3 regions of the Clostridium amazonense genome follow, and region 3 is predicted to be linked to each of the others. Evidence: riboswitches for the same ligand, from Rfam matches in the RefSeq annotation. Region 3 holds a riboswitch; each other region holds the start of a gene.
The links. Region 3 has a riboswitch for S-adenosylmethionine ahead of AC07E4_RS16795 (methionine ABC transporter ATP-binding protein). Riboswitches for the same ligand answer to the same signal wherever they lie in the genome.

Region 1: another riboswitch for S-adenosylmethionine. It lies ahead of AC07E4_RS06075 (ABC transporter ATP-binding protein); the one in region 3 lies ahead of AC07E4_RS16795 (methionine ABC transporter ATP-binding protein).
Region 2: another riboswitch for S-adenosylmethionine. It lies ahead of AC07E4_RS11815 (ECF-type riboflavin transporter substrate-binding protein); the one in region 3 lies ahead of AC07E4_RS16795 (methionine ABC transporter ATP-binding protein).

Annotation. Positions count from the first base shown of each region.
Region 1 covers NZ_JBWKMH010000010.1:362,015-365,306, reverse strand. Annotated here, with positions in the region: gene AC07E4_RS06075 (ABC transporter ATP-binding protein) at 1-1,593, opposite strand, end outside; SAM riboswitch class I at 1,649-1,749, opposite strand; gene AC07E4_RS06070 (metal ABC transporter substrate-binding protein) at 2,742-3,292, opposite strand, start outside.
Region 2 covers NZ_JBWKMH010000028.1:40,633-43,924, reverse strand. Annotated here, with positions in the region: gene AC07E4_RS11820 (ABC transporter ATP-binding protein) at 1-1,113, opposite strand, end outside; partial or broken gene AC07E4_RS11815 (ECF-type riboflavin transporter substrate-binding protein) at 1,261-1,689, opposite strand; SAM riboswitch class I at 1,859-1,975, opposite strand; gene AC07E4_RS11810 (methyl-accepting chemotaxis protein) at 2,159-3,292, opposite strand, start outside.
Region 3 covers NZ_JBWKMH010000033.1:435,836-439,127, reverse strand. Annotated here, with positions in the region: gene AC07E4_RS16800 (methionine ABC transporter permease) at 1-544, opposite strand, end outside; gene AC07E4_RS16795 (methionine ABC transporter ATP-binding protein) at 537-1,574, opposite strand; SAM riboswitch class I at 1,712-1,810, opposite strand; SAM riboswitch class I at 1,873-1,971, opposite strand; gene AC07E4_RS16790 (polysaccharide deacetylase family protein) at 2,175-2,963, shown strand.

The sequences.
Region 1 (3,292 bases), on a different contig from region 3:
TAATCTGTGTGAAAAAATAAATATAATTTTATCATGTCTTTGTTCATTTAATTTTCTGATTATATTTTCTTCTGTGTTTATATCTACAGCTGAAAATGGGTCATCTAATATAATTATTTGTGCATCTCTATATAATGCTCTAGCTAATGCAATCCTCTGTTTTTGACCACCAGAAACTTTTACCCCATTTTCACCTATTTTAGTATTTTTTCCAAACTCCATTTTCTCAATATCTTCTATTAAATTAGTTGTTTGTAAAACCTTACTTAAATCATCTTCATTTTCTTTCCATGTTATATTATGTTCTATGCTTGACGAAAACAAGAATGGATTATGTCCCATATACGTAATATTTTTAGATTTAAAATCTGCTGAAAAATTTATTAACTCATCATTATTCAATTTGATACTTCCTTCGTAAGGATAAGCACCTGTTAAGGCTAATGCTAATGCACTTTTTCCTGAACCTACTGATCCCGTCACTCCTATAATCATTCCTTTTTTCGCATTTAATGTTATATTTTTTATAACATTTTCTTTTGACATTGGATATTTAAAATTTACACTTTCTAACTTTATTGAATTAATAACTATAATTTCATCTTTTTTATCTTCTCTTTCATGCTTAACATTAATTAAATCCTTTATTCTCTCCCATGATGCCTTAGCTCCTTGCTGTATATTAAAAACCTTAGCTGCCGTTTTAGTTCTATTTGCTAAAAATATAAACATAGTTATAAATGCTGTCAATGTACCTACTGACCAATTTCCTTTTATAACTTCATTACTTCCTAATGAAAGTACCAATACAATTCCTAAAGTAGATACCGCAGAATATATTGGACCCAACCCACTTTTTAAAACTAATGCTATCGTAGCTTCCTTTTTTTGAATATCAAGTTTTTCTTTTAATCTTTTAAGCTCAGCCTCTTCTCTGCCATAAAGTCTTAAAATACTAATTTCTGAAATCATCTTTCTCACTTGTGATGTAGTGCTTGCAGTTGCTTTTCTATACTTTTTATTTCTAGTTTGTACAGTTTTCTTCATGCATTGAGCTATTAATATAGATATAGGTATTGGTATTATACATATTAATGTGATTTTTATATCATAAAACATAAGTGCTACAAAATAAGCAATCATCAAAACCCATGTATCCCACATTTCCGTAATAGTTTTTCTTATAGCCTCAACCACTATATCCACATCACCAATAGTTGTTGACATCATATCTCCAACTTGACATTTTTCAATTTCATTCAAATTTGTATTCAGTATAGATTTCGTAATTCCTACTCTCATATCACCGCTTATTTTATTTGACATATCTCTAACATAATACCGTTTAAAAAATCTAGCTACTTGAAATGTTAATGTAATTACTAGAAATTCTACACCTGATTTTATTATAGTTTTTATATCATTTGCTAAAATTGCTACATCTAAAAGCTTACCTTGAAATATAGGTCCTAAAACAACAATAGTGTTATAAAGTATTCCTGCTATAGCAGTAAAAATGAATTGTTTTTTATACTTACTTACATATGCTAATAAATTTGTGACTTTTTCAGGTGGATTAAACTCTCTCTGCATAAATTTGCACCTCCTTTAAAATAAAAAAACTCCTATAAGACAGGAGTAGACTACGCTCTTATCTTTCGGCTTGAAACCGCTGGATTTAGCACCACACACTTTATGCTGGTTGCTGGATTTCATAGGGCCAGGTCCCTCAATCACTCTTAATAAGACATTTATGAAATTTTATTTAAATACATAAAGGAAAACAATGTTATTTATATTTAAATTATAAAACTCTTTTCCTAATTGTCAATATTTTCTATTTATTATTTTTGTAAAATAAAAAACCTTTTGAGATAATTCGTTCCTCAAAAGGCTTTAAATATTAATGTAATATTTAAAATTCATTTATATTCTCTTTTCTATGTTTAATATTTTTAAATTAATCTAATAACATTCTCGCATCTACAAATATCCCTACTAATATTATTTTTATTATTTCCATTGCTTTTTTCATGTACTACTCCTCCTATTTTTATCTTTTCTATTTCATAATTAATCTAATAACATTCTTGCATCTACAAATATCCCTATTAATATTATCTTTATTATTTCCATTGCTTTTTTCATGTATTATTCCTCCTATTTTTATCTTTTCTATTTCATAATTAATCTAATAACATTCTTGCATCTACAAATATTCCTATTAATATTATCTTTATTACTTCTATTGTTTTTTTCATATCTAATTCCTCCTAAAATTTAATTTACTTTATGTATTTATTATATTTTCTTGTCCAATTTTGAACTATCTTTTTATATTAATTTTTTATTACACTTCTGTAATGTTTTCTATCATTCTCTGTAATATAGGGTTACAAGCTAAAATTTTAAATAATAGCTTTCTTAAATGATACTACTAATCTTACAGTTTATTCTGATATCATGACTGAAACCAATTAAGAACTAAGAGTGAAAAGTGAATAGTTATGGTTAATATTACTCATTTCATTACTAATATCTAAAAATAGAAACACATAAAAACTAGTTTTTATATGATTTTTAAATCATTTGCTTTGAAAATTATTATAAAATTTAATTTAAAAAACTGAGACTTCAGTTTTACCCTTCATTGTTAATTTTTATATAATATTTAAAATTAAGCTTAAATAAAAAAGCATGTTTTCACATGCTTTTTTATAAATCTAATTTATTAAAATATCTTACTCTAATGCAGCTTTTATTGCATTTAAGTTTCTTGTCATTATTGATATATAATCCTCACCATTTGCTTCATCTTCTTTAGTAATTCCTTCTAAAGGATTTAACACTTCAGTTTTTGCACCAATAGATTTAGCTATTGTTTCAGCAACACTTGGATTTACTAATTCTTCAAAAAATATAACTTTTATTTTATGCTCTTTTGCAAAATCTATAATTTCTGCCATACGTGCTGCTGTTGGTTCTGAATCTGCCATTAATCCTTCTATGGCTACTTGTGTAAGTCCGTACTCTCTACATAAATATCCAAAAGCTTCATGTGCTACTATAACTTCCTTATTTTTAACATTGCTAAGTTCTTCTTTAAATTTTTTATCTAAACTCTCTAATTCATTAACATATTTTTTGTAATTTTCTTCATAGTAATCCTTATTTTCAGCATCAGCTTCAATAAATGCATTTTTTATATTTTCCATTTCAATTTTAGCATTGGAAGGGCTCAGCCAAACATGAGGGTCATATTCGCTTTCTTCATGTTCACTTTCTTCACCAT
Region 2 (3,292 bases), on a different contig from region 3:
TTCAGAACGTTCCTTTATAGTTTCATTTTCAATACTTCTTCCCTTTAATAATATATCTCCACTAGTTGGTTTATAAAAACCACATATAAGTTTAGATATAGTAGATTTTCCAGCACCATTTTTTCCAATAATGCTAACCATCTCACCTTTATTTATTTTAAATGAAACTCCCTTAAGAATTTCCTTATTTTCATCATATCCAAATTTTATGTCTTTAAGCTCAAGAATAGCATCGTTACCACTTTTATTAACAACTTCACTACTTTCTTGATACCAATTATTAAGTTTATGTTTTTCTTTATCTAATTTTAAAGTGTTTATAGCTTCTGGGCATAATTCCTCTGTTATTTGTATACCTGCGTATTTTAATGCTGTTATATATAAAGGTTCTCTTATACCAGTTTTATTTAATAAATTGGAACTTAATAATTCTCTAGTAGTTAAATCTCCAACAATCTTTCCATTATCAATTACTATTATCCTATCAATATCAGAGTGTAATACATCTTCTAATCTGTGTTCTATTATAACTATGGTTTTGTTATCTTTCTTATTTATATTATCAATAAGCTCCATAGCACTCTTACCTGTTGCAGGATCAAGACTTGCTAGTGGTTCATCAAATAAAAGTATATCTACATCTGAAACCATTACCCCACCTAATGTAACACGTTGTTTTTGTCCTCCAGATAAGCTATGAGGTGAAGATTTTAAATGACTATTTATATCCACAATTTTAGAAACTCTATCTACCTTTTCTTTCATCTTATCTTGTGATACACAATCATTTTCTAATCTAAATGCTATATCTTCAGCTACAGTTAATCCAATGAATTGACTATCTGGATCTTGAAGTACAGTTCCTACTACACTAGAAAGTTCAAATATGCTCATATCTTTTGTTTCTTTGCCTTTAACTTTAAGTGATCCTTGTATTTCACCTTCATATAAAAAAGGTACAAGCCCATTAATTGCATTTGAAAGTGTACTCTTGCCTGATCCTGATGGCCCTACAATAAGCACTTTTTCTCCTTCATATATAGTCAAATTAATATTTCTTAATGTTGGTTCTTTTTGTGAATTGTATTTAAATGTAAAGTTACTAAATTCAATTACCGGCTTTTGGGAACTTTTCTTTGAACCATTTTTTAAACTTAAATCATAGTTTTCATAAGAAACTTTACTTTTTTCTTCATTTACTTCTTTAATTAAACTGCCCTTTTGGGTTCTGCTTTTAGCATATGTATACAATAATGTAGTTCCTAAAAATCCTACTATTATTATATTAGATATACTTGCTACCGCACCTTGAATATAAAGTTTATCTATTGGTTCACTATAAATTACAATATCTAATGTTGGTGCTACTACACACCAAGCTATTATATTTGCTAACACTTGATAAATATTAAATATTATTGCATGTTTTTTCGTAAATTTTCCTTTTGAAATATCCACTGATTTTTTTGCAAATCCAATAATAAATCCAGTAACACTAGATGCTATTATCCAACTAAACCAAGGACTACCCCACATCATTAAATCCTTTAAAGTATGTCCTACAAATCCAATTGCAGCTCCTGCTATTGGCCCAAATATAACTGACATTAATCCTAAAAATGCATAACTTGTTTCTAGATTTGTATTTGGAATCCCCGTAGGAATCGATCCAAATCGCCCTAATATCATAAATACAGCTGCCCCAATACCTATAGCTACTATTGTTTTAATGGGTAGCTTATTATTTTTTTTCATCTATTTTTCTCCTTATTTTCTTGTATTTTTTAACTTTATTATATATTATTCAAAACAAAAACGCTAGATAACTCATACCTAGCGTTGAAAAAACATATAATTTTTCTCATCTACTAGCTAAAAGCTACAGGATTTAGCACCACACTTTATATATCATTTATATATAAAAATAGGTTGCTGGGTATCATAGGGCCAGTCCCTCTACCACTCTTGATAAGAATTCAATATTAAATTTACTAATTAATGATATATTACAATATCTTTAATGTCAATAGTATACTCTATAGTTTTGAATTTAATAATAAGATTTCAACTTATATTATCATAAAGTTTATTATTCTTTTAGTCATATTAATCGTTGATATATTAGGAAAACTCTCATTATCTTTATTTAATAACTATCTTATATTTTTTTTATTTTAAATTGTGACACCATATTATTTAAGTTAATAGCCTGTGCTGTTAATTCTTGACTTGCTGCTGCACTTTCTTCTGATATAGCTGAATTTGATTGCACTACTTCTGCTATCTGTTGTATTCCATCATTTATTTGTTCAATTGATTGTGCTTGCTCTTTTGATGCATTTGTTATTTCAAAAATTAATTCAGTAGATTTACTTACTGAATCCACCACTTTTACCAACTTTTCAGCAGTACTATTCACTAATTGTTTCCCATTTTTTACAGAATCTATAGATTTTCCAATTAACTCCATAGTATTTTTTACTGCTTGTCCTGATTGTTGTGATAACTCTTTTACTTTATTGGCTACTACAGCAAAACCTTTTCCTGCATCGCCTGCTCTAGCTGCTTCTATACTAGCATTTAATGCTAGTAGATTAGTTTCTGTAGCTATTGATTCAATGTCTTTAATAATACTACTAATGTTTATAGATGATTTTTCAATATCTTCCATTGCACTTACCATTTCTTTCATACTTTTATTTCCCTCATTTACAACAACCATAGATTCATGTGACATCTCATTTACATCATTAGCTATTTTTACAGTGTTTTGAACTTCATTGCTAATTTCCCCAATAGATGCTGAAAGCTCTTCAATTGCACTTGCTTGTTCAGCAGCTCCTTGTGCAAGATTTTGTGATCCTTCTGCTAATTGATCTGATCCACTGGAAACTTGATTTGATGCTTCATTTATTTCTATTATAATATCACTAAGCTGTCTAATAATTTTATATATAGAATCTTTTATTGGTTCAAATATACCAATAAATTCAACTTCAGGTTCAATATTAAAGTTACCATTAGAAATTTCTCTTAAACCCCTAGCCGTGTCTTTTAGTACATCATTAGTTACTTTTATCATTTTTCTCATGCTATTTGATAATAATCCAAGTTCATCTTCAGAATAATAATTAAGTTCTACATTAAACTCTCCATTTGCCATCTTATCTGCCGCTGTTTCAATTTCTAATATTGGATTTGTCAAACTATTAGTAATATATATAGCTAAAATAGCTGTAATTCCAATTGTAATACCTGCAACTATTATCAAAATAACAATTGTAATTATTTG
Region 3 (3,292 bases):
CTTCACGAATAGCATAGTCTCCAATACCTTCACCACCTACAGCACCAGCCATGGCAGAATAACCAATAATATTTATTATGGTAAGTGTTATATTTGATATAAGAGAAGGAAAAGCTTCTGGTATAAGAACTTTAAATATAATTTGAGATTTAGTAGCACCACAAGCTAAAGAAGCTTCAATTATGCCAAAGGGGATTTCTCTTAATGAAGATTCAATAATTCTAGCAACAAAAGGTGCGCTAGCTATAGATAAAGGAACAATTGATGCTGTAGTACCTATAGTTGTGCCAATTATAAATTTAGAAATAGGGAACAATGCAACTATTAAAATAATAAAAGGTATAGACCTAAGTATATTTACAATAGTACTTAAAAAAGAATATAGCTTACTATTTTCACTAATGTGTCCTTTAGAAGTAATAGTAAGTATTATTCCTATTGGTACACCAATAATTAATGAGATAATAGTAGAAAATGAAACCATATAAATAGTTTGCAATAATGGCTTAATTGTAGAATTTAATATATTAAATAGTTCAGTCAAAATTAATCACCTCTACTTCAACTTGCATAGATTTTAAAAACTTAGTAATAGAATTAATAGTATCTAAATCATTATTAAGTGTTATTATAAGACTTCCAACTTGAGTTTCTTGAATTACATCTATACAACCACAGATAATATTGAACTCTACTTCGAATTTTTTTGAAAGCTCATGAATAACAGGAGAAGTTGCGCTAATTCCTTTAAAAGTTAACTTAAGCATTATGTTTGGATAAAATTTATCTTTAAGACTATTAGGAATACTTAAATTCTTATCAAAAAAAGAATTAGAAATTTCAGTTTTAGGATTTGAAAATACATCTAAAACTAATCCTTCTTCAACTATTTTGCCATCTTGCATAACAGCAACTTTATTACAAATCTTTTTAATTACATCCATTTCATGGGTAATTAAAACTATAGTTATATTAAATTTCTTATTTATTAATTTAAGTAAATTTAATATGGAATCTGTAGTACTTGGATCTAACGCTGATGTTGCCTCATCACACAAAATTATTTTAGGATTAGTACTAAGACATCTAGCTATGCCTACTCTTTGCTTTTGACCACCAGATAATTGGGATGGGTAAGAGTATTTCTTATCTTTTAAATCTACTAATTCTAAAAGTTCATTAACTTTTTTATCAATATATGGTTTAGGAACTTTATTAAGTTTTAGTGGAAATGCAACATTATCATATACAGTAGAATTCATTAGCAAATTAAAGTGTTGAAATATAATACCTATTTGTTTTCTTACTTCTCTTAATTTGTTAGATGATAACTTTGTAATATCTATAATGTTATGAGTTGTACTATTAATTGTTAAATTATCTAGTAAAACTTCACCTTTAGTAGGCTTTTCAAGAAGATTTATACATCTTAATAAGGAAGATTTGCCAGCACCACTAAGTCCAATTATTCCATAAATATCACCTTCATTTACTTTTAAATTTAAATTGTCAACAGCTATAACATTAGAATTCTTAGAATTATATATTTTAGTTAAATTTTTAATGGTTATCATATTAAAAATCGCTTCCTTTCAGTGAATTAATTAAATAAAGCAATATATATATTACATAAAAAGTTAGAATTTAATAATAAATAGTTTTTATCACATAATATAAAAAATCCCCTCTTGAAAGACAAGAGGGGATTTTTCTCTTATCTTTCGGTAAAAAACCGCTGGAATTAGCACCAATGCAAAATGCTGGTTGCTGGGCTTCATAGGGCCAGTCCCTCTGCCACTCTGGATAAGAATATATTAAGTTTTTATTTTAAATATAAAAAAACCTCTTGAAAAATAAGAGGATAGATAACTTCTCTTATCTTTCGGTAAAAACCGCTGGAATTAGCACCAATGCAAAATGCTGGTTGCCGGATTTCATAGGGCCAGATCCCTCAATCACTCAAAATAAGAATTTAATATTTAGTTTATGATTTAATTATATAAGAAAATTTTGAAAAGTCAACACAATATTGGAAAATAAAAAACAAATATATTTAAATAATTATAAACTCAGTAATAAATAACCTTCTAATGTGTAAGAATATTAATTTTAAATAAGAAGATAATATAGTTATAAATATATGAGAATTTGAAAAAGAAAGAAGATGAATAAATTTGAAAAAGAGTAAAGCAATTATAAGTTTTTGTATTTGTGCAATTATGATTTTAACTTCATTTAGTGTTTTAGGGTATATGGATGATATTAAAGAAAACAATGAGGATAATAAAATAGTATACTTAACTTTTGATGATGGACCAACTGAAAATACATTGGAAATTTTAAAAATATTAGAAGAAGAAGATGTTAAGGCCACATTTTTTGTTATAGGAGAACTTGCAAATACAAACAAAGAAATATTAAAGAAAGTAGAAGAAAATGGAAATTCTATATGTGTACATACCAATACTCATAAAAATGAAAATTATAGAAGTAAAGAAATTTATTTTAAAGATTATGATGCTGCATATAGTAAGTTAAAAGAATTATTAGAAAAGGAACCTTGTAATTTTATGAGGATGCCTGGAGGTTCAAGTACAGGTGTTCCGAGCAAAGTAGTTTTAAAATCAATAAGAGATGAACTGAATAATAGAAAAATAAATTATGTGGATTGGAATGTATCAATTGAAGATGCAATGGGCATAAATATTCCAGTGGAAAGATTACTGTGTAATTATAGGAAAGAAATGAGTAAGAAAAATTTAGATAAAGAAAGAATTGTAATTTTAATGCATGATGGAGCTTCAAACAGTACCACACCAAAAGCTCTTCCAAGTATAATAAAAGATTTAAAGAAAAATGGATATAAATTTAAAACTATACAAGATATAGATGAAAATGAGTTTATAAATTTAACAGAAAAGAAATTAATAAATAGATATAATGAAGAGAAAGAAATTAATTAATAAAATAATAAAAATAGCAAGTATTATACTTGCTATTTTTATTATATACAAAATTTATAATTTAGTTTTGTATAAGTATTTAAATAAATATGTAGTTATACAAAAGTTTAATTAAATTTAAAATTAAACTTTTGAATATTATAAAATTAAGTTAATTATAATTTAAAAATATAGACAATAAATATTATAAATAATATAATGTATAGAAAGTATGTAAAATATTCAAATAATAAATTAATCATTTATATAGGAATCCAATATGAAAAATGTAATTATTCTTATTTCAATTGGAAAAAAAGATTTAAACTATTATACAAAAATTAACTATT